Regions from separate parts of the Rhodopseudomonas sp. P1 genome, predicted to be linked through region 3. Evidence: predicted binding sites of a transcription regulator. Region 3 holds the regulator's gene; each other region holds the start of a gene.

Region 1 (7,805 bases), 1.1 Mb from region 3:
CTTCGTCGCTTCGCTCTTCGCAACGACGACGCTGAGATTTAGACGCCTGAGATTTCCGAGCAACCTGCCTTTGCGGGCCGTTGCATTTGACGAGGACCAGAGCATGCCGCATCGCCGACCGATCGACGCCGCCAACGACTTCGTGCGTCGGCATATCGGGCCCTCGCCGCAGGACATCGCGGCGATGCTGGCGACCGCCGGCGCCGGCAGCCTGGAGCAGCTCGTCGCCGAGACGCTGCCTTATGCGATCCGGCATCGCGAGCCGCTGAAGCTCGGCGCGCCGCTGACCGAGAGTGAAGCGCTGGCGCATATGAGCGAACTCGCCGCGCAGAACCAAGTCTTCACCTCGCTGATCGGCCAAGGCTATTACGGCACGATCCTGCCGACCGTGATCCAGCGCAATATTCTGGAAAATCCGGCTTGGTACACGGCCTATACGCCGTATCAGCCCGAGATCAGCCAGGGCCGGCTGGAAGCGCTGTTCAACTTCCAGACCATGATCTGCGACCTCACCGGGCTCGACGTCGCCAACGCGTCGCTGCTCGACGAAGGCACCGCGGCAGCGGAAGCGATGGCGCTGGCTGAGCGCGCCGCGGCCAAGAACGCCAAGGCATTCTTCGTCGATGCCGATACCCATCCACAGACCATCGCGGTGCTACGCACCCGCGCCGAGCCGCTCGGCTGGCGCATCATCGTCGGCAATCCGGAGACCGAGCTGGAAGGCGCCGACGTGTTCGGCGCGTTGCTGCAATATCCCGGATCGTCGGGGCATTTGAGCGATCCGCGCACGGTGATCGCGGCGCTACGCAAGAAGGGCGCGCTGGCCGTGGTCTCCGCTGACCTGCTTGCGCTGACGCTGATCACCCCGCCGGGTGAACTCGGCGCCGACATCGCGATCGGCTCGGCGCAGCGCTTCGGCGTGCCGATGGGATATGGCGGACCGCACGCCGCCTTTATGGCGGTGCGCGACAGCCTGAAGCGCAGCCTGCCCGGCCGCATCGTCGGGCTGTCGATCGACAGCCATGGCCAGCCGGCCTATCGGTTGGCGCTGCAGACCCGCGAGCAGCACATCCGCCGCGAAAAGGCGACCTCCAACATCTGCACCGCGCAGGTGCTGCTGGCGGTAATCAATGCGATGTACGCGGTGTATCACGGCCCCGATGGCCTTGCCGCGATTGCGCGCCGCGTCCACCGGCGCACGGCCGTGCTGGCTGCCGGACTGCAGCAGCTCGGCCTGACGCCGACCCACGGCACCTACTTCGACACGCTGACGATCGAAGTCGGCGATCGCCGCGACGCCATCGTGGCGCGCGCGGAAGCCGAGAAGATCAACCTGCGGATCAATGCGTCTTCGCTCGGCATCTCGCTCGACGAGACCACCACCCCGGCGATCGTCGAAGCGTTGTGGCGCGCCTTCGGTGGATCGCTCGACTACGCGACTGTGGAACGCGACGCAGGCGACGCGATCGGCACCGCGCTTCCGGCGGCGCTGAAGCGGACCAGCGATTACCTAACCCAGCCGGCGTTCCAGGACTATCGTTCGGAAACCGAACTGCTGCGCTACATGCGCAAGCTGTCCGACCGCGATCTGGCGCTCGACCGCGCGATGATTCCGCTCGGCTCCTGCACCATGAAGCTGAACGCCACCACCGAAATGATGCCGCTGACCTGGCCTGAATTCGGCAGCCTGCATCCGTTCGTGCCGAAGGCGCAGGCCGCCGGCTATCACGTGCTGTTCGCCAGGCTGGAAACCTGGCTCGCCGAGATCACCGGCTATGATGCGGTGTCGCTGCAGCCGAATTCCGGCGCGCAGGGCGAATATGCCGGCCTGCTGGCGATCCGCGGCTATCATCTGTCGCGCGGCGAGCCGCACCGCAAAGTCTGCCTGATCCCGTCGTCGGCGCACGGCACCAACCCGGCCTCCGCCGCGATGGCCGGCATGGACGTGGTGGTGGTCGGCTGCGACGCCCATGGCGACGTTGATGTCGACGATCTGCGCGCCAAGGCCGAGGCGCATTCGGCCAACCTCGCGGCAGTGATGATCACCTATCCGTCGACCCACGGCGTGTTCGAAGAGCATATCCGCGACATCTGCGACATCGTCCACACCCATGGCGGTCAGGTTTATCTGGACGGCGCCAATCTCAACGCGCAGGTCGGCCTCGCCCGCCCCGGCGATTACGGCGCCGACGTCAGCCATCTCAATCTGCACAAGACCTTCTGCATCCCGCATGGCGGCGGCGGTCCGGGCATGGGCCCGATCGGCGTGCGCGCGCATCTGGCGCCGTTCCTGCCGGGCCATCCGGCCGAGGGCGAACCGCTGAACGGCGGCCTGCATGGCGGCGGTACGGTGTCGGCGGCGCCGTGGGGCTCCGCGTCGATCCTGACGATCTCCTACATCTACATCCTGATGATGGGGGCGGCCGGCCTGAAGCGGGCCACCGAGATCGCGATCCTCAATGCCAACTACATCGCAGCAAGGCTGCAGCCGCATTTCCCGGTGTTGTATCGCAACGCCCGCGGCCGGGTCGCGCACGAGTGCATCGTCGATCCGCGTGCGCTGAAGACCACCACCGGCGTCACCGTCGACGACATCGCCAAGCGGCTGATCGACTACGGCTTCCACGCCCCGACCATGAGCTTCCCGGTGCCGGGCACGCTGATGATCGAGCCGACCGAGTCGGAATCGAAGGCCGAGATCGACCGGTTCTGCGACGCCATGATCGCGATCCGCCGCGAGATCGCGCAGGTCGAGGACGGCCGCTACAAGATCGAACAGTCGCCGCTGCGCCACGCGCCGCATACCGCGCACGATGTCACCAGCGCCGAATGGACCCGGCCCTATCCGCGGACCGAAGGCTGCTTCCCGGCGCCGAACTCGCGCACCGACAAATACTGGAGCCCGGTCGGCCGCGTCGACAACGTCTACGGCGACCGCAACCTGATCTGCTCGTGCCCGCCGGTCGAAGACTACGCGCTGGCGGCTGACTACGCGCGGGCCGCGGAGTAGCTGCCGCCGGTGGCTCGCCGCATGGAGAGGCCGGCAGCCTCGGCCACGAAGAACAACGTCATCGCCGGGCTCGACCCGGCGACCCATCCTCTTCGCAATTGCCTCGGTTGAGCGCACTCCGCGCGATGAAGGCGCGGGCCTTCGCCACGCCGGGGCGGCTACGGCCGCGCAGGCGGGTCAAACCCGCGCATGATGTCTGTTTGAAGAGCGCTTCGCCACAGCCTGTTCACTCCTGATCAGCAATCGAGCCGTCTCAAAACGAATGCGGCGAGCGCCGCGGGATCCCCGGCAACAGGGGGCCGCAACACTCGCCGTCTTAAAAAACGTTGGCTTCAAGAAAGATAGGCTCCAGGCCGGCATACCGCTCGCCGATCTGAAATCATGCGACAGGCATCAGCCGGCCGCGAGCGTATCTCACTCCTCGATCGGCTCTTCGCCGTCGGCGTCGCGCTCGGGCGAGCCGGCGAGGATTTGTTCGGCGATCAGGCCGGAGTTCTGGCGGATCGCCGCTTCGATCTTGGCGGTCATGTCCGGGTTGGAGCGCAGGAACGACTTGGCGTTCTCGCGTCCCTGGCCGAGCCGCTGGCTGTCATAGGAGAACCAGGCGCCGGACTTCTCGACGATGCCGGCCTTGACGCCGAGGTCGAGGATCTCGCCCATCTTGGAGACGCCCTCGCCGTACATGATGTCGAATTCGACCTGCTTGAACGGCGGCGCCAGCTTGTTCTTCACCACTTTGACGCGGGTCTGGTTGCCGATCACCTCGTCGCGCTCCTTGATCGCGCCGATGCGGCGGATGTCGAGGCGGACCGAGGCGTAGAATTTCAGCGCGTTGCCGCCGGTGGTGGTTTCCGGCGAGCCATACATCACGCCGATCTTCATCCGGATCTGGTTGATGAAGATCACCATGGTGTTGGACTTGTTGATCGACGCGGTCAGCTTGCGCAGCGCCTGGCTCATCAGGCGGGCCTGCAGGCCGGGCAGCGCGTCGCCCATTTCGCCTTCGAGTTCGGCGCGCGGCACCAGCGCCGCCACCGAGTCGACGATCAGCACGTCGATCGCGCCGGACCGCACCAGCGTGTCGGCGATTTCCAGCGCCTGCTCGCCATGGTCGGGCTGCGAGATCAGCAGGTCGTCGACATTGACGCCGAGCTTGCGGGCATAGACCGGGTCGAGCGCGTGTTCGGCGTCGATGAAGGCGCAGATGCCGCCCTTCTTCTGGGCTTCGGCGACGCAATGCAGCGCCAGCGTGGTCTTGCCCGACGATTCCGGTCCGTAGATTTCGACGATCCGACCCTTTGGCAGACCGCCGACACCGAGCGCGATGTCGAGCCCGAGCGACCCGGAGGAAATCGTCTCGATTTCCATCGCGCGGTCGTTCTTGCCGAGCTTCATCACCGAGCCCTTACCGAACTGACGTTCGATCTGGGACAGCGCGGCGGAGAGCGCCTTGGATTTGTCCATGGAAGAACCTTCGACGATACGCAATGCGGTGGGGGCAGCCATCAACGTGCTCCTTATGGACGGATTCGCCAACTGGACAAACAGGCGCCGGGCTCAGCCGGCAAAATCAACGTACCCCATTTGTTCTCCGTTCGCAATATGTTCTTGTTGAAGTCTGGAGCCTTCCCGACGGCCAGCAGCACAATTTCGGAATTCGGGCGGCCGCTCGGGCTGGAATGCATCCGCCCAGTCCTGACGACGTGCGGTGGGAGGCGACTCAGGGCCGATTAGCCAACAGAGCCGAGCCGGCGGCCGCAAAGGCATCGAACAGAAACTCCAAGCTATGGAGTTGCGAAACTAACCAGGTCGGGACGGCCGCCTGCTAAGCAGCAAGTCGCTAAGCCGTTCCTGCCGACCGAGAGCATCACCAAGGCGATTAGCTCGCGCTTGCAGCCTGGTCGAGCTTCCTACTCAAATCAGCTCGCGTCCCGCCGTACGAACCGCCGTCCCGTGCCGCGCCTTCACCCTTTCTCAACCCGGCTTCGCCACAACTGAAAGGATGGATAGCCTTCTTGCCACTCCCAAGATCCCGGACAAAGTGCGGGTGCTGTGCGGCCGCTGCCGCGTGCCGTTCCGGGAGAAGATCAAGAACATGCGGGAAGGGTTTCAGACCCAGTGCCCGAACTGCAACCGGCTGATCACCTTCTCCAGCGACTCCGCCGATCTCGGCGTGCAGCGGGCGATGACCGAGGCACGGCGGATCCGCAATGGCGGCGCCGCGGCGGCGGTGTATGGCGGCGGCACTGAGCGGCTGTGAACGCTGCGCCGGAAGGCTCAGCGCAGGTTCTGGATGCCCCACATCACCAACAGCATCGCCGACACGCAGACCGCGGCGTAGATCGCCCATTTGGTCAGGCCCGCGCCGGTGCCGCGCTTGAAGGCTTCGAGCAGCCGATAGGTCGCGACGATCCAGGGCAGGATGATTCCGACCGCGACGGCGTCGACCACGTACCAAAAACTCATCTTCCATCGTCCCGTGCAATGACCGCGCGCCAGCTTTACCGCAGCCGCCCCGCTCCACCATCCATTCCTTCGGCTGAGGGCAATCGGCCGCAGCGGCGGTATCGGCAGATCAGGGTTTTCCTGACAGCACTGGCCGCTCCCCCTGGAACTGGCGGACAGCATTTCGGATCGACAGGCATTTTCGCTCGTACTAGCCTGAGGGGGCCATCCGCTTCGACAGGAGACGTGACCGACGGGCGCGCGCGCTGCGATGGCCGCCGCGTCCTATGGGAGCAAACGAACAGGAGAGCGTCTTGGACAAATTTCTCCGCGACGAAAACCTGAAATTGTATCGCCGACTGCTGTCGGAGACGACCGACGAAGACCGCCGCCGGGTGCTGAAGCAATTGATCGCGCAGCTCACCCAGCATCATGCCCACCAGGGGCATGGCGGTTCGTAACGCCAACGGTATTTGATTTTACGCATAGGCAACGCCGAGCGGCCGCCGCTAGCCTGCCGCCGTCATTGCCGAGCTTTCTAGAGGTGGGGAGTTTCGACCGTGACCGGAGCCCCGAACACGGCCTCGTTCGGGGCTCCTTGTTTTTTGCGGGGATGTTTTTTGTGGGTCAGTGACCGCGCTCGTCCCGTCGCAGCGCCAGACACGTCGACCCTCCCTATCGTCGCTCCTCTGATCATTGCGAGTGCCGCGCAGGTTCCGTTTCATTCGGAACCCGACATGCTCTAGGCTTCGCGCCGCGGGTGCGCAGGACAGCGCCGCCTTGCATCAATCAGGCTCGTCACCGCCGCGTGCAGCTTCGGCACCGGCTCTTACCGACAAGGAGACAGGAATGCGCCGGCAGGCCATGGACAGATTTCGGATCGGCACGCTGATTGCGCTGACGGGCGCGGCGATCGCCCTGGCGGGCTGCGGCGAAGGCTCGCGCGGACCGCAAGGCGAAGCCGGTCCGCAAGGCCCTGCCGGCCCGGTGACCGGCCGGCCCTGCCGGCAAGGACGGCGCCTCGATCTCCAGCGTCCGCACCCTGACCTCGACCAGCTGCCCGGCCAACGGCTGCCCGACCGCCTGCGGTGCCGACGAGGCGCTGGTCTCGGCGCTGTGCGTCGGCAACGGCTCGGCACGGTTCAGCGACAACATCACGATCGAGAACGGCATCATGACCGCGCGCTGCGGCGCCAGCTCGGTGCGCATCGAGGTGAGCTGCGCCCGCAAGTAATCGCGCGAGGGTTGAGCAAACCAGCACAGGCCGCCGGTGTCCGACGCCGGCGGCCTTTTGCGTTCAGGATCAGCGGCTTGACGATTCGGTTGTGAACGCCCGCATCGATTACCGGCAGTATTAACCGGATTAAGCTTGCATGCGATTCAGTCGCAATTTAACGGTAAAATCATACGCTAATTGATCTAGATCAAGCGCATGGACGGCCGCACCCGGCAAGTCGTTCTCCTAGAACTAAAGGCGGAACCGGCCTTCCAATGTCGCATGTGCTCTATCAGTGTCCCCGGACCGGGATGAAGGTCCAGGCTTGGCTGCAGGAAGACCCCGGAAGCTCGGCGCAGACCACGTTCGAGCTGGTGCATTGCCCGGCCTGCGCGCAGATGCATTTCGTCGACCGCCGAACCGGCAGCCTGCTCGGCGACAAGAAGAAATAGCCGGCGCCCGCGACAGCGCGCCGGGCACAGACGGACGAGGTCCGCCGCACTCCATCGATCAATTGCTGTGGCTATTCGGGCTTTCGGGCAGGCTCGACCGCGCGCGGCCGGTCCGGCAGCACCGCATTGCGCAAGGTGGGGTGCACCTCGATCCGGCCGTTGTAGTCGATGAAGCCGGCCTTGCGAAACTTGTTCATGAAGAAGCTGACGCGCGACCGGGTCGTCCCGATCATCTCCGCCAGCGTCTCCTGGCTGATCTCGATCGGCACCGGCCGCGACGCCTCGGCCGGGTCCGCAAGCAGCAACAGCAGCCGCGCCAGGCGCTTCTCGCTGTTGTTGAACAGCTGATCGATCAGGTCGTCTTCGACCCGTGAATTGCGCGCCACCAGGTGCCGGGTGAACAGCTCGCACATCGCCGGCTCACGCTGCAGCGTCGCCATCATCGACGCGTTGGTGATGCTGGTGAGGGTACAGTCTTCCAGCGCAATCGCGGTCGCGCGGCGGCGATGATCGAGCAGACCGCTTTCGCCGAAGAATTGTCCGGGCTGCAGGATGGCGACCACCGCGCCCTTGCCCTGCTCCGACATCACCGACAGCTTGATGCGGCCTTGCTGGATGTACATCACGCAGTCGGCGGCTTCGTCTTGCGTGAAAATGGTCTGGCCGGCGCGAAATTGCAGAA
Region 2 (7,805 bases), 2.0 Mb from region 3:
CGCGCCAGCGGATCGACCGGCGGCCGCGCGATCATCGGCGCATCGTGGTGCTTGGGGGCGAACCGGCCGATGTTGAGCACCGCGAGCAGCGCAATGCCGGCGAGCGAGATCACCAGCCCGCCGAACAGCTTCAATCCCAGCAGCGCGCGATCGCCAAGATCCGCCGTGGTTGGCAGCGCCGGCAGCGCAAACTGATCGGCGCGCAGCAGCCAGACGCCATAAGGCAGCGCCAGCACGGCGATCACCAGCAGCGCGAACACCGTGTCGAGCGAGACCAGGGCCCGGCGGCAGCGTGCATTGGCGAGCGCAAAGGCGAGCGGCAGCAGGAGCAGCGCCGGCGCCGCAACGGTGGTCAGCAGCAGCAGGCCGATCTCGATCGACAGCGCGAACCAGGCCGCACGGCGATGCTGGCCGATCACCTGCCAGCCGTGCCACAGCACCAGCGCCCACAGCGGCCGCGCCAGGATCAGCGGGCCGAACTCGACGCCGGAGCCAGCAAAAGCGGTGACGGTCGAGGTCAGCAGCACCGCGACCACCGCGTATTGCGGCCCCACTACGCTGCGGGCGAGCTGGAACAGAGCATAGAACGTGACGACGAAGCAGAGCTGCGCCAGCACATAGACGCCGATCATGTGATTACCGGCGGCCCGATACGCGACATCGGCGAGCCAGAACGCCAGCGGCGGACCAAGATCGGTGCCGACCTGGTACTCGCGGCCATAGGCCAGCACCACCGCCACATCGCCGGGAGGGCTGACGTAGAACAGCGTCGGCACCAGCACCCACAGCAGCGCCTGGGCGCACACCACCAGCCAGAACACCAGCAGCGGCCGTGCGCGGATCAGTTCGACGATCAGGGAGGCGAAGCGCATGTGGGGCCAGCGAAAATCGGTCTGACCGTGATAGAGCCCGGCGGCCGCACGCGCAACCGGCGCCGCCGCACTCACGCGATGGCTTCGACCGTGACGTCGGCCTCGAACAGGTCGCGGATCTGCGGCGGCCGAGCGCCTTCGATCTTCTGCCAGGCTGCGGCGACCGGCGCGAAGAAGCGGCGGTGATGCACCGTCGGACCAAGTCGGGCGAGCGCATCGAGATGCTCCGGCACGCCGTAGCCCTTGTGCTGCTCGAAGCCATAGCCGGGGCATTCTTCGGCGAGACGGCACATCAGCCGGTCGCGTGACACCTTGGCGATGATCGAGGCCGCGGCGATCGAGGCGATCAGCCCGTCGCCGCCGATCACAGCTTCACAGTCGCATTTGGTTGCCAGCCGGTCGCGGCCGTCGACGAACACATGGCGCGGCATCTCGGGCAGCGCATGCACCGCGCGGGTCAGCGCCCACAACGACGCGCGCAGAATGTTGTCGCGATTGATCCGTTCCGGCGAGGCATAGACCACCGAAACCTGTGCGGTGGCGCAGATCTCGTCGAACAGCGCCTCGCGCTTTTCTGCCGTCAGCCGCTTGGAATCGTCGAGCCCCTTGGGCACGCGCTTGGGATCGAGCACCACCGCGGCCGCCACCACCGGACCAGCCAGCGGACCACGGCCGGCTTCGTCGCAGCCGGCGATCGGCCAGATGCCGCGCTTGATCAGCGTGCGCTCGCGCCGGAAGCTCGGCGGCGCCACCGCGATCACGCCCTTCAGCGCCTTGGTAGAGGCGGGCTTGCTGCCGGCGGCTTCCTTCGCGCCGGCCTTGGAAGAAACGGCCTTGGACGCAGCAGTCTTCGAAGCCCGAACCTTCGTGGTGGACGCTTTCCCGCCATCCGCTCTGACGGCCTTGCCGCCCGATCGGCTCGCGAGCTTGGTCGGAACCTTGATCGGCTGTTTCGTATCCCGAATCATGCCGCGATGCTGCGGGCGAGGCACAGCCGGCGCAACCGTAAACTCCGGATCATGCCCGCAATTCAGCGAGACCAGCGGGAACCGGGCCCCTGCCCTCAGAACAGGCTGAGTTGCTGCCCGGCCTTCTCCGGCTTCTCGAAATGATCGAGGGTCAGCTTGGAGCGGCGCTTGTTCAGTCCGAGCCGCGTGCAGGCGGTCTCGAACCTCCGGCCGATCATCCAGGCGATCGGGCCGGTCCCCTTCATCCGGGTGCCCCATTGCGAGTCGTAGTCACGGCCACCGCGCATGTCGCGGATCAGCGTGAAGACGTGGCGATAACGGTCCGGATAGTTCGCCATCAGCCATTCGCGGAACAGATCGCGCACTTCCAGCGGCAACCGCAGCAGCACGTAGCTCGCCTCCTTGACGCCGGCATGGGCGGCGGCATCGAGGATGCGCTCGATCTCCATGTCGTTGAGCGCCGGGATCACCGGCGCCACCATCACAGTGGTAGGGATGCCGGCGTCGGCGAGCAGCTTCAGCGCTTCAAGTCGCTTCGCCGGTGCCGAAGCGCGCGGCTCCATGCTGCGGGCGAGCTTCGGATCGAGCGAGGTGACGGACAGCGCCACCTTGGCGAGCTGCCGCTTGGCCATCCGCGCCAGGATGTCGATGTCGCGCACCACCAGTGCGGACTTGGTGACGATGCCGACCGGGTGGCCGGTCTTCTCCAGCACCTCGAGGATGCCGCGCATGATTTTCCGTTCGCGCTCGATCGGCTGATACGGATCGGTGTTGGTGCCGATCGCGATCATCCGCGGCTCGTATTCCGGCGCCGCCAGCTCACGCTCGAGTAACGCAGGCGCATCGGGCTTGGCGAACAGCCGGGACTCGAAATCCAGTCCCGGCGATAGCCCGAGATAGGCGTGGGTCGGCCGCGCGAAGCAGTACACGCAGCCGTGTTCGCAGCCACGATACGGATTGATCGAGCGATCGAAGCCGATATCGGGCGAGTCGTTGCGGGTGATGACTTTGCGAGCGGTATCCAGCGCCACCGTGGTCTTGAACGGCGGCAGGTCCTCCAGGCTTTCCCAGCCGTCGTCGAAGGCGGTTCGCGCCTCGGCCTCGTAGCGGCCGCTGGCGTTGGACTGCGCGCCGCGACCGCGGCGCCGCTGCTCGTCGACCGCCGCCTCGATGGCGGGGGAAGGGGAAGGCGCGCCCACCGGCTCGGAGGGCGCCGTGACCGGCGGGCGCTTGAGGGCATTGGATGCTCTGCTCATGCGTCCAAGATAGCGAGTCGATAGAACAAATCAAGAACAAACGTTCGGCCCGCACCGTCTGTCACCAGCAACGCGCCGGAGTTTGCCCGGATGATGGGCATTGCGCAATTCGCGGCTGATTTCGCGGCAGTGAGGTGCTAAGCGTGGCGCGCATCTGTCGTCGTAGGGTCACCCGCCGGACATGTTGAGTGTGATCATTTCTACCGAAGGCGTCGAGCGGACCGCCGTCGCCACGCTGGCGTCGCTAGTCCCAGGCGCTGCGGCCGGGGTCGTCAGCGACGTGACCTTGGTTGATCGCGGCGGCAGCGACACCATCGCCCGCGTCGCCGATGTGGCCGGCTGCAACTACCTCGCCTTCGACGGCAATCGCGCCGAAGCGCTCGCGGCCGGAGCCAAGCAAGCCCGCTCGCCTTGGCTGATGTTTCTCCATGCCGGTGCGGTGCTCGATCCGGGCTGGATCGAGGAGACCACCCAATTCATCGAAGGCGTCTCCGCCAGCGGCCATGCGCGCGCCGGCATCTTCCGCTACGCCAGATCGCCCTACGCACCGAGCGGGTGGCGCGAAGGCCTGATGTCGCTGATCCGCAGCTTCTCCAGCTCCAGCGCTGACCAGGGGCTGGTGATCGCGCGCGACCATTATGTTCGACTCGGCGGGCACGCGGGACATGGCGCGGAAGCAACGTTGCCGCGCGACCTCGGCCGCGCATCCCGCACCCTGCTGCGCAGCCGCGTCATCCTCGCCGCCTGACCTCGCTTCGAAGCTGCCCTTCGATCAAACAGCACGTCTTAATAGTTGCCTCCGGCAATCATTTTGTTGACAGAGGCAATTAATCCGGCTGAGATGGTTCCGCTGGCCCCACCGATCTCGCCAGGAGACCGCCCAGGGCCGCGACCGGAGACGACGAATGGAAGCAGCCATCGCGCAGCAGCAATCGAGCCAAGGCGACGCGGTCGCGCTGGTGCGGGCCTTCAACCGGTTCTACACGGCACGGCTCGGCGTGCTCGAGCAGCGGCTGATGGACAGCCCGTTCTCGCTCACAGAAGCGCGGATTCTGTACGAGCTGGCACATCGCGACGCGCCGACCGCCAAAGAGATCGGCTCCGAGCTGAAGCTCGACCCCGGCTATCTGAGCAGGATCATCCAGGGGTTTGCCGACGACGGCCTGTTGAAGCGATCCCCCTCACCGGCCGACCGGCGCCAGCATCTGTTGACGCTGACCGCCAAGGGCCGCGCCGCTTACGCCAAGCTCGAACGCAGTTCACAGAACGAAGTCACCGCGATGCTGTCGGGCCTGCCGCCGGCCGAGCGGGCGCGGCTAACCGCGGCGATGTCCACGATTCAGGGTTTACTTGGTGCAGGGAGCGCGCCGCCGCCGATTCTGCGCAGTCCGCGCCCCGGCGATATCGGCTGGGTGGTGCAGAGCCACGGCGCATTCTATGCGGCCGAATACGGCTTCGATGCGTCGTTCGAAGCCCTGGTGGCGGAGATCGCCGGACAGTTCCTGGCGTCGCACGATCCAGGCCGCGAGCGTTGCTGGATCGCCGAGTACGACGGCGCCCAAGCCGGCTCACTGTTCCTGGTGCGGGACAGTGACGACGTCGCCAAGCTGCGGCTGCTGCTGGTAACGCCACAGGCGCGCGGGCATCAGCTCGGACGCAAGCTGATCGACGAAGCGATCGGCTTCGCGCGCCACTGCGGCTATCGCAAGGTCACACTGTGGACGCAGAGCATCCTGACCGCGGCTCGGCGGATCTATCAGGACGCGGGCTTCCAGCGTGTCGCGGCCGAGCCGCATCGCAGCTTCGGCCAGGACCTGATTGGTGAGACCTGGGAGCTGAGCCTGTAATGCCGCCGCGGCGCACCGAGCCGCCGCGTGTCACCGCCGAGCTGATCGCCTTCCACACCAAACGTGGGCGGGCGCTGCGGCGTGCCGCGCTCGTGACCGCTCTCCAGATCATCATTCGCCGGCTGCGCGCCGCGCGGACGTCGCAGCCACAAGAAGCACCTACGCCGCCCGATCCGCCACCAGCGTTTCGGCAAATTGCGGGTAGCACTCGGCGAGCTCGTCGGTGACACGGCCGCGCAACAGTACCAGCGTTTCAGCATCCGGCTCCGGCGTGAACGGCACCTGCGCAGGCGCGTCGTAGTCGAAGCCGGTGGCGGCACGGATTTCCTCCGCCGAGCTGCCGCGATGCACGCTGCGCAGACAGAACCGCTTGCGCTGCTGATCGAAACCAAACAGGGCCAGCCCGGTGAGCAGCGCGTACGGTCCCCCGCTCCGATAGATCCGCTCGCTCGCGCCTGGCGCGCTGACGAAGTCGACCTGGTCGACCAGGACGCGCGGCGAATGCTCTTCGCGAAACAGGATCACCCGCGGCACCAGATAGTACATGAACGCCGATCCGAACGAGCCCGGCCAACGCACTTGGCTTGCCGGATAGTCGCCGGTGCCAACCAGATTGATGTTGGCCTGACCGTCGATCTGGCCGCCGCAAAGAAAGAACGCGTCGATCCGCCCTTGCGCGGTGGCGTCGAACAGCTCGAACGCACCGTTGGTGAAGAAGTTGTGCTGACGCGAGCCGAGCACGATCACCCGCACCGGGTCGCGGCCGCGGCTCTGATTGCGGGCGCGCAGCAGCATCGCGCCGGCAGCCGGAATCGGTGACGAGGCACCGACCGCGACGGTGCGGACGCCGTCGAGCAGATCGGCGATAGTCGCGATCAGGATTTCGCGCGAAGTCGCAGGCGCCATGCTCATGCCACCGCCTCGAACTTCCGGGCGAAGCCCTGCATGTAGGCGGCGAAGCCCTCAGCCGAGCGCGCCATCTTGGCGTAGCGCGCGACCTCGGCGGTGTCGGTGTTGTATTCGCCGGCGAGGCTGAGCGGCCACGCACCGTTCTTGGCCTCGGCGATCGCACTGACATACAGCGCTGGCAGCACGCCGGCGGCGGCGTTCTCGTCCGTCAGCAGTGAAGTCTCGACGATGCGCTCGACCGTCACAAGTGTGGTCTTGGCCGCATAGGCCATCGCGGCGAGTTCGGTCTGTCGGCCGATCCGGACGTTACCGAACCGATCGGCTTCGGGCGCGTGGAACAGCGCGACATCCGGGCGGATCGCCGGCACTACCACGATCGGATCGTGCGGCGCGTAGGGATTGTCGATCACCTTCCAGTCGTCACGCGCGCTCAGGATGTCGCTGCCGATGATGCCGCGGATCGGCATGAACGGCACGCCCTTCTGACCGGCGACGAGACCGGCGAGAATCGCCGGGCAGGTCGCATCCTTCATCACAAACGCGCTGCTGCGGATGCCTTCGGCGAACCGCGGCGCGCCGCCGGCTTCGCCGAGCGAGATCGCACTGGTCTCGACCGTGCCGACCAAACCTTCCCCGATCAGCATATCGGCCTGCAGGCCGCTGATCGGGATACAGACGAGATGCAGATGGCGCGGCCGGTTGGCGATGATCGCGGCGGTCGCCGCCATCGCCACGCCGCTGGTGTCGGACGGCACCGCCACCATCATGCCGTCGCAGATCTGCGCAGCAAGCGCCTCGATCGAAACGATCTGGCCCAAAACATCCTCCCATCGTCGCGGCGCCTTGTTGCGCCTTATGATTGGAGGCGATGGTTCCGTGGCACGGCGCGCCTGTCAAGGCACGCCGACGGTTGATGCCGATGCGCGCGGCTCAGCTCTTGCTGCGGCGCAGATGCTCGTCGAGCCGCGGCATGATCTCGACAAAGTTGCAGGGGCGCGTGCGATAATCGAGCTGCGCGGCCAAAATGCCATCCCAGCCATCGCGGCAGGCGCCAGGTGAACCCGGCAGGCAGAAGATGTAGGTCGCGCCGGCAACGCCGGCGGTGGCGCGCGACTGGATCGTCGAGGTACCGATCTTGCCCCAGCTGATCATGTGGAAGGCGATCGAGAATCCGTCCATCCGCTTCTCAAACAGCGGCTCGATCGCCTCCGGGGTGACATCGCGCCCGGTGAAGCCGGTGCCACCGGTGGTGATAATCGCGTCGACGCCATCGTCGGCAATCCAACGACGGATGATGGCACGGATCTTCTCGACATCGTCGGTGACGATCTCCCGCGCCGCCAGCCTGTGCCCTGCCCCGCTGAGCCGCTCGACCAACGTGGCGCCGGACCTGTCGTCATCGAGCGAGCGCGTATCGGACACCGTGAGCACGGCGATGTTGAGCGGAATGAATTGCTTCGGTTGATCTTTGCTCGCCATAACCGCCTCGTCGAACTTGTACCAGCGTCATGGCCGGGCTTGTCCCGGCCATCCACGTCGTCGTCACATCGCAACACGTGGATGCCCGGCACCGGCCGGGCATGGCGAATTCAGAATTTCCGTGAGGCCGAGACCTTACAGCCGCTCCGCCCCGAACGTGTTGCAGGCCTGGACGGTGCCCTGCTGATAGCCGGTCATGAACCAGCGCTTGCGCTGTTCGGCGGAGCCGTGGGTGAAGGAGTCGGGCACCACTTCGCGGCCGGCGCGGCGCTGCAGCGTGTCGTCGCCGATCGCGGCGGCGGTGGTGAGCGCGGCGTCAATATCACCGTCCTCAATGAAGTTCGGACGCTTCTTCTTTTCGCGATTGACCCACACGCCGGACAGGCAGTCGGCCTGCAGTTCGACCCGCACCTGCAGCGCGTTGGCTTCGGCGCGCGAGCCGGCAGCTTCCTGAGCCCGCGTCACCTTCGGCAG
Region 3 (7,805 bases):
GCTGCACGGCGCGACCAAGAAGAAATGCCGGATGGTGTGGAAGCGCGGCCGCCGCGTCGGATTGTGCTTCTGAGCTTGAGCCGCCAATCGAAGTCGTCAGCTCAACCGATTGTCAGCGCTGCAGATCCGGCGGCAGCGGCGGGTTCTCGCGCATCAAGGTGATGGTGACGCGGCGGTTGGCGGCGAGTGTCGGCGCATCCGGAAACAGCGGTTCGCCGTCGCCCTTGCCGACCAGCGACAGCACCTGGCTGGTGGGCAGGCCCTCCTGCTTCAGGACCTCGCGCACCGCATTGGCGCGGTTCACCGACAGGCTGAGCGGATCGTCATCGCCAGCTTGCACCACGGTCGCCGCGGTGTGGCCGACGATGATCACGCGCAGCGAGGTGGCGCGCAGCGGCGCAGCAAGCCGGGCGACCAGCTTGCGGGTGCGTTCATACGGCACCGCCGAGCCGTCCGGAAACATCGGCCGGCCGTCCTGATCGGTGAGTTCGAGATTGAGCCCGACCGGCGTCTCTTCGAACACGACGTTCTTGGACATCTCGGCTAGTTCCGGCACGTCCTGCAGCGCCTGACGCAGCGACGCGGAAGCCAGCGCGAATTCGCGCTCGGCCTTGGCATGAGACGCGGCGCTCCCCGAACCACCGGCCTCTTCCAGATGCGGCGTGTTGCTGGCCTGATCGGGTGCGACGTTGCGCTTGCTCTTGACGTGGCCCTGCACCGGCACGCCGTCGGTCTCGATCACGCCGGCGAACCGCGAGTTCTGCTGCACGCCGAACGCGTCGCGCATCGAGCCGGCCACGATCTGCATCTTGCGCAAGTCCTGGGTCGAGAACGACACCAGCATGACGAAGAAGCTGACCAGAAGGCCCATCAGGTCGGCAAAGGTGACGAACCAGCCGTGGGTGGCGTGAGCTTCCTCGGGCTTCTTCTTGTTGTTGCCCGAGGACAGGCGTCCACCACCACCCTTCATCGGCTTTGATCCGATGCGGTCGACGACGGCAGCAAGATGGGAAGTCCGAAGCGCATGAGCGGATCGCCGCTGGTCAATACCCGGCGCCGCGACCCCGCATACGGTGCAAGGTGATTGCAGCAAGATGCGCTTCGCAGCGGCATTTCTTGTAGCGGCTGCGGATTACCAAACGGTTTCGTCAGTCTATAACATTCTTTAACCAAAATGCGTCTGTGTCGCCACCTCACGACTCGCAGCTCCTCATCGACAAGGTTCTCAGCATGACCACCGCCCTCGCCCCCGGCGCCGCCGATGCGCTGCTGTTCGATCTCGGCCGCGTGGTGATCGACTACGATCTGCGCCGCACCTTGAAGGCGTGGGCCGTCGAGCTCGGCAGCGATCCGCATGCGCTGATGGCCAAGCTGGCGCAGGACGACACCTTTCATCGCTATGAGACAGGCCACGTCACCGATGCGCAGTTCTTCGCCGCCGTGCGCAGCGCGCTCGGGCTGACGCTGACCGACGAGCAATTGCGCGAAGGCTGGAACGCGATCTTCATCGGCGAAATGCCGGGCATCGCGCCGCTGCTCGACCGTGCCGCCGAGCAGCTTCCGCTGTACGCGCTGTCCAACACCAACGATGCGCATATCGCGCATTTCTCCGAGCACTACGCCGAGCTGCTGGTGCACTTCCGCGAACTGTTTCTGTCGTCGCAGATCGGCATGCGCAAACCGCACGGCGAGACCTACGATTACGTCGTCAAGGCGATCGGGGTTGCGCCGCAGCGCATTGTGTTCTTCGACGATCTGGCGGAAAACATCGAAGCCGCGCGCGAGCGCGGGCTGCACGCCGTCCAGGTGTATTCCAGCGACGACGTCGCCCGCACGCTCGATCAGCTCGGGCTGTAAGCGCGCGAGACGACCGACCGACGAGACGTGATGATGACCGACGCTTCTGCCGATCTTGCCTGGGATCATCCCGCCCCGTTCACCCTGCCGGTGACGCCCGCGCCGGCCGATATCGACGGCCTCAACCACACCAACAACTCCGTCTATGTGCGCTGGTGCGACAGCGTCGGCTGGGCGCATTCAGAAGCGCTCGGGCTGTCGCTTGCCGACTGGCAGCGGATCGATCGGGCGATGGCGATCCGGCGCGGCGAATACGACTACCTGCTGCCGAGCCATTTGGGCGACGAGCTGCTGCTCGGAACCTGGATCTATGGCAGCGACGGCAAGCTGGTGATGGAACGCCGCTTCCAGCTGATCCGCCTGCGCGACGGCGCCACCATCATGCGCGGGCGCTGGCAGCTGGTGTGCATCGAACTGAGCAGCGGCCGCCCGCGCCGCCTGCCGCCGGAATTCGCCAGCATCTATCTGCCGGTGATGATCAAGGCCGACGACGGCGGCCCAGCGCCGGCAACGACTTAGGACAAGTCTCTTCCGCCCGGCCCGACTTCGTCGTGAGCCGGGGCGAAGGAAATTACGGCGCGGTCGGTATCAGCCTCGAGGCTGATGAACCCGACGCGCACCGACGTCGTTGTCGTCGGTTCAGTCACACCGGAGCGCGCCCCTCATGTCCGCAGCGGCCAGCATGTTCGTGCGTCAGTTCTTCCATGGGACCCGGGCCGATCTCGGTCCCGGCGAGCTGATCGTGGTCGGCTACCAGTCCAACTTCACCACCGTAGCGCCGCTGTCCTGGGTGTATTTCTCCGGCACGCTGGACGCTGCGATCTGGGGCGCCGAGCTCGCCGCCGGCGATGCGCCGCAGCGGATCTATGTGGTCGAGCCGACCGGCCCGTTCGAAGACGACCCCAATCTCACCGACAAGAAGTTTCCCGGCAACCCGACGCTGTCCTATCGCTCGAAACATCCGCTGCGCATCGTCGCCGAAGTGACCAAATGGCAGGGCCACCCGCCGGAGCGCGTGCAGCAGATGAAGGACGGTCTCGCCCGCCTCAGCGCCGAAGGCGCCGAGATCATCGATTAGCGCTTCAGAAGCACGGCGGCGTGCGCTCGCGCGCAACGCCGCGACCGTCCGTTACTGCGCCGGCAGCGCCCGGCAATCCATCGAGTACACCAGCTCGCCCTTCGCGGTGCGGCCGATCGGCTGGCACGGCGTGGACGCACGGCTCGGCTGCGCGCTCGGCGCTGCCGCAGGCCGCGCGGCTTCGCTCGAAGCTGCGGCCGGCGCGGCTGCAGGGGCCGCTGCAGGCTCAGGCGCGGATGCGGACGGCGGGCCGTAGTCGCCGGCGTTAAACGACGGCGCCCAGCCTTTGCTCCAGTCGTGGCGCATCCAATACACCGAGCCGAACGCGATGATGCCGACCACGACCATGATCCGCAGGAACCATTTCGGGAAATCTTCCATCTGCGCGCTCCACGTCCGCTCGATGCCTGGAACCGGTCGTACAGGCGAAGACGACGGTTCGACAATAATGATTTAGGCCGACGCGGCGGGACGCCGCGCTCGCCGTAGACTCCGAGCGCATCTTGCGCGGGCGCCGCGCGCCACCTAAAGCCGGATCGTGACGGTTCGATTTCAACTCGCCTGCGAGGGAGAAGCCCGATGGCTCTGATGCCGGTCGACGACGCGCTGGCCGCGGTACTGGCTGGTGCGCACGGGCTCGACACCGAGCTGGTCGCGATCGAGGACGCTCACCGCCGCGTGCTGGCGCGCGATCTCGCAGCGCTGCGGACCCAGCCGCCCCAGGCGATGTCGGCAATGGACGGCTACGCGGTGCGCGCTGCGGACGTGGCGGCGACACCTGCAACGCTCCGGGTGATCGGGGAGATCGCGGCCGGCCGCCCCTCGACGATCGGCATCGGCCCAGGCGAGGCGCTGCGCATCTTCACCGGCGGCGTGGTGCCGGACGGTTCGGACGCCGTGGTGATCCAGGAAGACACCGTGCGCGACGGCGACCGCGTCACCGTCAACGAAGCGGTCAAATCCGGCCGTCACATCCGCCCGGCCGGAATCGATTTCAAGGAGAGCCAGGTTCTGCTGCGCCAGGGCCACCGGCTCAGCGACCGCGACCTCGCGCTTGCGGCCGGCATGAACCACGCGGCGCTGCCGGTGCATCGCCGCCCGCGGCTGGCGATGCTCGCCACCGGCGATGAGCTGGTGATGCCGGGCACGACACCCGCCCCCGGCCAGATCGTCTATTCCAACGGCTACGCGCTACGTGCGCTGGCGCACGCCGAGGGCGCCGACGTGATCGACCTCGGCATCGCCGCCGACACGCTGGAAGCGACCCAGGCCGCGATCCGGCAGGCGCGCGATTTCGGCGTCGATCTGCTCGTCACCACCGGCGGCGCATCGGCCGGCGACCATGATCTGGTCAAGGGCGCGCTGGAAGCCGAAGGCACCACGATCGCGTTCTGGAAGATCGCGATGCGCCCGGGCAAGCCGATGATGCACGGTCATCTCGGCCCGATGCGGGTGATCGGCCTGCCCGGCAATCCGGTGTCGTCCTACGTCTGCGCGGTGCTGTTCATGGTGCCGCTGATCCGCGCGCTGTGCGGCATGAGCAAGCCAAGGCATGTCCGCGAGCCGGCGCTGCTCGGCGCGGACCTTCCCGGCAACGATCAGCGCGAAGACTATCTGCGCGCCACGCTGTCACGCGACCAAACCGGACGGCAGATCGCCACTCCGGTCGACAGCCAGGATTCGTCGCTGCTGGCACGGCTGGCGACCGCGGAAGCGCTGATCGTGCGCCCGGCTTTCGCGCCGGCGGCACCGGCCGGTTCACCCTGCGTCATCCTTAAGCTCCCGCTATAGCGACCCGTGAAAATCCTAGATTTCGATTAAGAGGTTGCGGAACACACCCCGAACAGATAGTGTCCGTTCATGATTTGTTTTCGAGATTCGGCGACGATGACGCTCTCACAAGGGCTCGTGGCCCGAACCGAAACGCACCTCGAACCGGCACATCATCGCCGACTGGGGATTTGCCGATGCTGACCCGCAAGCAGTTTGAGCTGTTGAAATTCATCAACGAGCGACTGAAGGAGGCCGGCGTGCCGCCGTCCTTCGACGAGATGAAGGATGCGCTCGACCTCCGTTCGAAGTCCGGCATTCATCGCCTGATCACTGCGCTGGAAGAGCGCGGCTTCATCCGGCGGCTGCCCAACCGCGCCCGCGCGATCGAAGTCATCAAGCTGCCCGACACCGGCGGGATGCCCGGCAACAGCCGGCGCGGTTTCACCCCGAGCGTGATCGAAGGCAATCTCGGCAAGGTGCGGCCGCCGAGCCCGGCGCCGGCCGAGGATGACCACGATCGCGGCAGCGTCGCGGTGCCGGTGATGGGCCGGATTGCGGCCGGTACGCCGATCGAAGCCTTGCAAAGCCGCAGCCACACTATCAGCGTGCCGGCCGACATGCTCGGCAGCGGCGAACACTACGCGCTGGAAGTGCGCGGCGACTCGATGGTCGAAGCCGGCATCCTCGATGGCGACATGGCGCTGATCCAGAAGAACGACATCGCCGACACCGGCGACATCGTGGTGGCGCTGATCGACGAAGAGGAAGCCACGCTGAAGCGCTTCCGCCGCCGCGGCGCCTCGATCGCGCTGGAGCCGGCCAACGCCGCCTATGAGGTACGGATCCTGCCGCCGAACCGCGTCCGCATCCAGGGCAAGCTGATTGGGCTGTACCGCAAGTATTGAGGCGCGCAGCGGGCAGAGCTGATCGCCCGCTCTGCCGTCGGCGTGCGGACCTTTGCGTCCTACTCGTCGCCCACCTGGTCCTGCGGCGCCGGCGTGGCGTCGATCGGCGCACGGCGACGGCTTGAAGGTTCGGTCGAGATAGCCGCGTCCGTCGCCGCCGCGGCCGCTGGAGCCCAGGGCCGGCTCTGGCCGCGAGGTCGGGCGGCCTCCGCCACGAACAGCCCTGGATCATTTCCGCTCCGCCGCAGCGCCAGCGCGCCATTCGCCTGCAATTCGTCCCGGCCGATCACCCGTGCGGCACAATCCGGCGGCGGCTGGCCGGCGGTGACGATCAGCACCGCACGGGCGCAATCGTCGGCGAGCCCGTCGGGCCGGAGCGACAGTGCCACCAGCCGTCCGTCGGCGAGCGGCGTGACACAGCCGTCCGGATCGCAGGAGACGCCGGCGCGCAGCGACGCTGCATCCGGGGCGCGGGAATCGGCATCGGCGGCGAGCCACTCCTTCAGCCGAAAGGTATCCGCGCCGCTTTGCATCAGGTGCAGCCGGCCGTCGGCGCCGCGCACCGCGACCTGCCTGCCGTCGCCGGCAATCAGTACCTCCGGCTGCGGCGTCAGCGCCGCCCAGGCGATGGCGACGCCAACGCCGAACGCCCCGCCCCAGCGCAGCGGCGAGCGCAGCAGACCGAGCATCACGATACCGAGCGAGGCGACGAGCAAGGGGCCGCTACCGAACGCGGTCACGCGGCCGACCGCGCCGGGCAGCGACGCCACCCATTGGGCGACCAGGATCATCCAGTCGATCCCGAGTTCCATGATCCGCCAGAACGGCGCATCGAGCCCGAACGGCATCGCCGCGAGCCCGAGCAGCCCCGCCGGCATCACGATCGCCGACACCACCGGCATGGCCGCCAGATTGCTGAGCACGCCATAGGGCGTGATGCGGTGGAAGTGATAGGCCGCGTACGGCATCGTCGCGAAGCCGGCGACCAGCGAGGCCAGCGCAAGCAGCGCAATCTCCCGCCCGCCCCACAGCGCCACCCGCGCAGCAGTCGAACTATCGGCCTGCGCGAACAGCGCCGGCATGCCGATCTGTACCAGCGCGACCAGGCCGAGTGTGGCCGCGAACGACATCTGGAAGCTCGGATGCACCAACGCTTCCGGCGCGATCAGCAGCACGACCAGTGCGGCCAGCGCCAGCGTCCGGAACGTGATTGCGCGGCGGTCGACCATCACGGCGATCAGCACCACCGCGGTCATCAGAAAGCTGCGCTGGGTCGCGACTTCCGCGCCCGACAGCGCCAGATAGAACGCGGCCGCCATCAGCGCGACCGCGGCCGCGACCTTCTTGATCGGAAACGTCACGGTCAGCCGCGGGATCAGCGCCAGCAGGGCGCGGAGCGCGAAGAACACCACGCCGGCCACCACCGCCATGTGATAGCCGGAGATCGACAGCACGTGACCGAGACCGGAGATGAACATCGCATCGTTCACCGGGGTCGAGATCGCGTCTCGCTTACCTGTGAGCAGCGCGGTGGCGATCGCGCGCGGATCGCCGCCCAGCGACGCGCGGATTTGGGCGTCGATCGCATCGCGCAGACCCTGCATCACCGCGGCGTAGCGCAAGCGCCAGCCGCCATCCTGCGGCGGCTCGGCGGTGGTAATTGCACCGAGCACGAAGCCGGACGCAGCGATGCCCTGGAAGTACAAATCGCGCGCGAAGTCGTAGCTGCCCGGTCGCAGCGGCTGAAGCGGCGGCTGCAGCCGCGCCTTCAGCGTCACGAAGCTGCCGACCGCAGGCGCCGTTCCCTTCTTCACCGACAGCCGCACCCGCTCCAGCGATGGTGCCCGCGCCGCCTGCATCTGCGTCACGCGGAGAACGAAGCGGTCGGTGCGCTCGCGCTCTTCGCGGATTTCGACGAAGCCCCGCAGCTCCGCTGCGAACACCGGCGCGGCCAGCACCGGATGCGCGATCCGCGCCGCTTTCAGCGACGCGGTCGCAAAGCCTGCCACCAGGGCCGCCAGCAACAGGACCGGTGCGAAGGCCTGGCTGCGCTGCAGCAGGATAGCCACGATTCCGAACACTGCCGCGGTCGCTGCCGCCACCCAGGCAACCGGCTCGTGATCGGCGGCGAAGTACAAGGCAATACCGGCGCCGAATGCCACCGGCGTCCACGGCAGCAACCGGCCCGGCCC

Evidence for each region. Region 3 encodes LexA, which represses DNA repair genes until DNA is damaged. Its sites were predicted from a motif close to TGTTCNNNNTGTGTTCNG; they were not measured.
Region 1: a site for LexA is predicted at 4,603-4,620, ahead of recA (recombinase RecA). Genes of this name have one in related genera too.
Region 2: a site for LexA is predicted at 3,118-3,135, ahead of LRC39_RS05525 (PA0069 family radical SAM protein). Genes of this name have one in related genera too.

What each region holds. Positions count from the first base shown of each region.
Region 1 covers NZ_CP088006.1:4,268,865-4,276,669, forward strand. Annotated here, with positions in the region: gene gcvP (aminomethyl-transferring glycine dehydrogenase) at 104-3,010, shown strand; gene recA (recombinase RecA) at 3,425-4,516, opposite strand; gene LRC39_RS19735 (hypothetical protein) at 5,013-5,270, shown strand; gene LRC39_RS19740 (hypothetical protein) at 5,288-5,476, opposite strand; gene LRC39_RS19745 (hypothetical protein) at 5,770-5,916, shown strand; partial or broken gene LRC39_RS19750 (hypothetical protein) at 6,305-6,689, shown strand; gene LRC39_RS19755 (hypothetical protein) at 6,983-7,123, shown strand; gene LRC39_RS19760 (Crp/Fnr family transcriptional regulator) at 7,195-7,805, opposite strand, start outside.
Region 2 covers NZ_CP088006.1:1,175,223-1,183,027, reverse strand. Annotated here, with positions in the region: gene LRC39_RS05535 (glycosyltransferase family 39 protein) at 1-872, opposite strand, end outside; gene LRC39_RS05530 (ribonuclease HII) at 944-1,840, opposite strand; gene LRC39_RS05525 (PA0069 family radical SAM protein) at 1,936-3,096, opposite strand; gene LRC39_RS05520 (glycosyltransferase) at 3,278-3,844, shown strand; gene LRC39_RS05515 (bifunctional helix-turn-helix transcriptional regulator/GNAT family N-acetyltransferase) at 4,002-4,943, shown strand; gene LRC39_RS05510 (CoA transferase) at 5,103-5,855, opposite strand; gene LRC39_RS05505 (CoA transferase subunit A) at 5,852-6,670, opposite strand; gene moaB (molybdenum cofactor biosynthesis protein B) at 6,783-7,331, opposite strand; gene ypfJ (KPN_02809 family neutral zinc metallopeptidase) at 7,467-7,805, opposite strand, start outside.
Region 3 covers NZ_CP088006.1:3,141,620-3,149,424, forward strand. Annotated here, with positions in the region: gene LRC39_RS14600 (PilZ domain-containing protein) at 1-73, shown strand, start outside; gene LRC39_RS14605 (OmpA/MotB family protein) at 113-970, opposite strand; gene LRC39_RS14610 (HAD family hydrolase) at 1,231-1,857, shown strand; gene LRC39_RS14615 (acyl-CoA thioesterase) at 1,888-2,376, shown strand; gene arr (NAD(+)--rifampin ADP-ribosyltransferase) at 2,522-2,935, shown strand; gene LRC39_RS14625 (hypothetical protein) at 2,987-3,316, opposite strand; gene LRC39_RS14630 (molybdopterin molybdotransferase MoeA) at 3,515-4,726, shown strand; gene lexA (transcriptional repressor LexA) at 4,903-5,613, shown strand; gene LRC39_RS14640 (ComEC/Rec2 family competence protein) at 5,673-7,805, opposite strand, start outside.